Regions from separate parts of the Paraclostridium sordellii genome, predicted to be linked through region 1. Evidence: predicted binding sites of a transcription regulator. Region 1 holds the regulator's gene; the other holds the start of a gene.
What was found. The regulator HrcA, encoded in region 1, represses chaperone genes, less so after heat shock. The targets are predictions, from matches to a motif close to TTAGCACTCNNNNNNNNNGAGTGCTAA.

Region 1 (2,424 bases):
GGAGGATGAATGGAGGGAAACATTAAATAAGATTATAAGTTTAAATCCGTCACACATATCAGCATACTCTCTTATATTAGAAGAGGGAACTAAGCTTTATGATATGTATGAAAATAATGAATTTAAACTTTTAGATGAAGATACAGATATAAAAATGTATGAATACACTATAAACACATTAAAGAAATATGGATATAATCAGTATGAAATTTCTAATTATGCAAAAACTGAAAAGGAATGTAAACATAATATTATATATTGGAAATGTGATAATTATTTAGGATTAGGCCCTGGAGCATCTGGATATATAGATAATAAAAGATATTCTAATGTAGAAAATTTAAAAACTTATAACGGTAAGCTTAGTAAAAATCTAAAACCTATAAATGAAGAGATTCAATTAAGTGAAAAAGATAAAATAGAAGAATTTATATTTATGGGACTTAGAATGAATGAAGGTATAAACTTAGATGTATTTAAAGAAAGATTTAACATTGAATTTTTAGATCTATATAAAGATATTTTAGATAAATTAATAGAAAATAAATTGTTAAAAGTAGATGGCTCAAATATAATGTTAACGCAAAAAGGAAGAGAAATTTCAAATAGTGTATTCATAGAATTTATAAATTAATTAAAAAGTGTTGACAAAGAAAAATTAAAGTGTTATAAAATATATATAATCTTTTAGCACTCCAATTAAATGAGTGCTAACAAAAGAGGAGGCTTTTGATTATGACGGAGTTAAATGAAAGAAAATTAAATATCCTTAAAGCCATAGTTAAAGATTACATAGATACTGCAGAAGCTGTAGGTTCTAGAACTCTTTCTAAAAAGTATGAGCTTGGAATAAGCGCAGCAACTATTAGAAATGAAATGGCTGACTTAGAAGAAATGGGATATTTAATACAACCTCATACCTCCTCAGGAAGAATACCTTCAGAAAAAGGGTATAAGCTTTATGTTGATTCACTGATGAAAGAATATGAATTAAATACTGTTGAAAAGCATTTAATTGAAGAATCAATAAATAAGAATATGAATTATATGAATAATTTAATACATGAAACATCTAAGTTAATATCAAAGTTAACTAACTATACAACTATAGCTGTTACCAAAAATGTATCAAACCTTCAAAATATAAAACATATTCAATTGGTTGGATTAGATGAAAAAAGTATAGTTTTAATTATAGTTACTGAAAAAGGAGAAATTAAAAATACAACTATTTCTACTAATACATATATTGATCAGGCAAAGCTAAATTTAATATCTGATAAGCTTACAAGAAAGTTAGCAGGAAAAAATATTTGCGAGATTGATGAAGAGTTTTTAAATTATATTAAGTATGAAATTGCTGAAAACTCTTTAATAATTGATAAGCTTGTAGAATCATTAAACTTTGGCATTGAAAAAAATGAAACTTCAATATCATTAAGTGGAGCAACTAATATTTTTAATTTTCCTGAGTTTAGTGATGTCGTTAGAGCTAAAACATTTTTAACTATGTTAGAAGAGAAAGATAATATATCAAACATGTTAAAATCAAAAGGAATTCAAAAAGAAAACTTAAATATCATTATAGGTAGTGATAATCAATGCGAGGTAGCTCAAGATTGTAGTATTATAACTGCAACTTACAATATAGATAAAGATGTAGTAGGAAAGATTAGTTTAATAGGTCCAACTAGAATGGATTATGCGAAAGTATATTCAATACTTAACTATATGGGACTACTACTAAACAAAAAATAGTTAGGGGTGTAAGTTTTGGAAAATAATAAACAAGAAGAATTACAAGAAGAAGTAAATGAAAATGCTTCAGAAGAGGTTGAGGAAACTATCGAAGAGGCAATAGAAGAAGCAACTGAAGCTAAAGATTCTTCAGAGGTTGATGAAAAGGATAAAAAAGTAGAAGAACTTACAGACACTCTTCAAAGGCTTCAAGCTGAATATGCAAACTATAGAAGAAGAACTCAACAAGAAAAAGAAACTATGGGTATATTCGCAAATGAAAAAATATTAAATGAGTTAATACCAGTTATGGATAATATGGAAAGAGCTATGGATGCTTGTACAGACAAAGAAGATAGTATGTATAAAGGATTAGACATGGTTCAAAAACAATTAAAAGCTACATTTGAAAAATTCGGACTAGAAGAAATAGATGCTGAAGGTCAAGAATTTGATCCAAACCTACACTTAGCAGTTATGCAAGAACCTGTTGAAGGAATCGATGCAAATCAAGTGGTTATGGTTTTACAGAAAGGGTATAAATTAAAAACAAAGGTACTAAGACCAGCAATGGTTAAGGTGTCTTGCTAATAACGTATACAATTTACTAATAACATATACAATCAAGATTGAATTAATATCAATATTATATAGAAAAAATTCAAGGAGGATATTACAATGGGAAAA
Region 2 (2,424 bases), 790 kb from region 1:
AGATACTGTATGATGATGTAGGTTGCTGGAGATTTTGGTTTCATAGAAAGTTCTTTAAAGATATGAGAAATGAAGGAATAGAAATAGTTCCATTTTTACCAGCTAAATTTCCTATAATAGGAGGAAAACTAAATTATAGAAACCATCGGAAGATAGCTATAATTGATGGCTACATAGGATATACAGGAGGCATAAATATAGGAGACGAATACATGGGTAAAAATAAAAAGTTTGGATATTGGAGAGATACTCATGTAAGAATTGAAGGTAGCTCTGTTTATATGCTACAAATGGTATTTTTAATAGATTGGTATTACACTACTAAAGAAATGATATTTAGTGAAAGATATTTTCCAAGGTTAGAAGATAAAGGAAATTCTATGATACAAGTTGTTGCAACAGGGCCGGATAGTGATTGGGAAGCTATACATTATGCTTATTTTTCTGCAATATGTAAAGCTAAAGAGAGAGTATATATAGAAACTCCTTACTTTATACCAGACGATAGCTTACTGAGAGCTTTAAAAAGCGCAGCTTTAAGTGGAGTAGACGTAAGGATTATTTTTCCAAGCATTGCAGACCATAAAATAGTTCATCAAGCATCTTATTCTTATTTTGATGATATTTTAAGGTCTGGAGGAAAAGTTTACTTATATAAAAAAGGATTTATACATTCTAAGGTAGTAATTATAGATGATAAGATATCATCTACAGGATCTGCTAATATGGATTTAAGAAGCTTTATGCTTAACTTTGAAATAAATGCATTTATGTATGATAAAGAAATAATAAATAAGATTACAGAGGATTTTTGTGAGGATTTAGAAAATAGTGAGGAAATACATCTTGAAGATTTTGAAAAAAGGCCTTTTATAAAAAAATGGACAGAATCAGTTGCAAGGTTATTTTCTCCAATTTTATAATATAAAAAATATGAGAGAAATTATGTCGATGTAGATAAAAATTTATCGCATAAAAAATATAAAAAATCAGTTTAAAGGTATTGAAAAATAAAAAATTTTGAGATATTATAAAACTGTTAGCACTCTTATTAAAAGAGTGATAAGATTGCCGATTTTAAATTTACATATATAAATTTCATTAGGAGGGATAATTATGAAGATAAGACCATTGGCTGACAGAGTAGTTATAAAGAAAGTTGAAGCAGAAGAAAAAACTGCAAGTGGTATAGTTTTACCTGGTTCAGCTAAAGAACAACCTCAAATTGCTGAAGTTGTTGAAGTAGGACCTGGTGGAATAGTAGATGGAAAAGAAATACAAATGGAATTAAAAGTTGGAGATAAGGTAATTTTCTCTAAATTTGCTGGAACAGAAATTAAACTAGAAGGTCAAGAATATATAATATTAAAACAAAATGAAGTACTAGCAGTAGTTGAGTAAATTTTAAAGGAGGATATTGAGAGATGGCTAAAGAAATAAAATTCGCACAAGAATCAAGATCAGCATTAGAAGCTGGTGTAAATAAATTAGCAGATACAGTTAAGGTAACATTAGGACCAAAAGGAAGAAATGTTATATTAGATAAAAAATTTGGAGCACCTCTTATAACTAATGATGGTGTTACAATAGCAAAAGAAATAGAGCTTGAAGATAGATTTGAGAATATGGGAGCTCAATTAGTTAAGGAAGTTGCTACAAAAACTAATGATGTTGCAGGAGATGGTACAACAACTGCAACTGTTCTTGCTCAAGCTATAATAAGAGAAGGTTTAAAAAATGTAACAGCAGGATCAAACCCAGTATTACTTAGAAAAGGAATACAAAAAGCTGTTGAGGTATCAGTAGATGAATTAAAGAAACAATCAAGAACTATAGAGACAAAAGAATCTATATCTCAAGTTGCATCTATATCCGCAGGAGATGAAGAAGTAGGAAATTTAATAGCAGAAGCTATGGAGATAGTAGGTAAAGATGGAGTAATTACAGTTGAAGAATCTAAAACTATGCATACTGAATTAGATGCTGTTGAAGGTATGCAATTTGATAGAGGATTTGTTTCAGCATATATGGTTACAGATGTAGATAAGATGGAAGCTGTTTTAAATGATCCATATATATTAATTACAGATAGAAAGATAACTAATATTCAAGATATATTGCCAGTACTTGAGCAAATAGTTCAACAAGGTAAAAAATTATTAATAATAGCAGAGGATGTAGAAGGTGAAGCTTTATCTACATTAGTAGTTAATAAATTAAGAGGAACATTTGAAGTTGTTGCAGTTAAAGCTCCAGGATTTGGGGACAGAAGAAAGGCTATGCTTGAAGATATAGCTATACTTACAGGAGGAACAGTTATATCTGAAGAGTTAGGATATGATTTAAAAGAAGCTGATCTATCTATGCTAGGTAGAGCTGGATCTGTTAAAGTAACTAAAGAAACTACTACAATAGTAGATGGCT

Region 2: the regulator HrcA is predicted to act here: its motif matches at 1,040-1,066, upstream of ATCC9714_RS15120 (co-chaperone GroES).

Annotation. Positions count from the first base shown of each region.
Region 1 is NZ_LN679998.1:516,469-518,892, forward strand. Features, by position in the region: gene hemW (radical SAM family heme chaperone HemW) at 1-634, shown strand, start outside; gene hrcA (heat-inducible transcriptional repressor HrcA) at 736-1,758, shown strand; gene grpE (nucleotide exchange factor GrpE) at 1,774-2,328, shown strand; gene dnaK (molecular chaperone DnaK) at 2,416-2,424, shown strand, end outside.
Region 2 is NZ_LN679998.1:3,123,267-3,125,690, reverse strand. Features, by position in the region: gene cls (cardiolipin synthase) at 1-923, shown strand, start outside; gene ATCC9714_RS15120 (co-chaperone GroES) at 1,117-1,401, shown strand; gene groL (chaperonin GroEL) at 1,425-2,424, shown strand, end outside.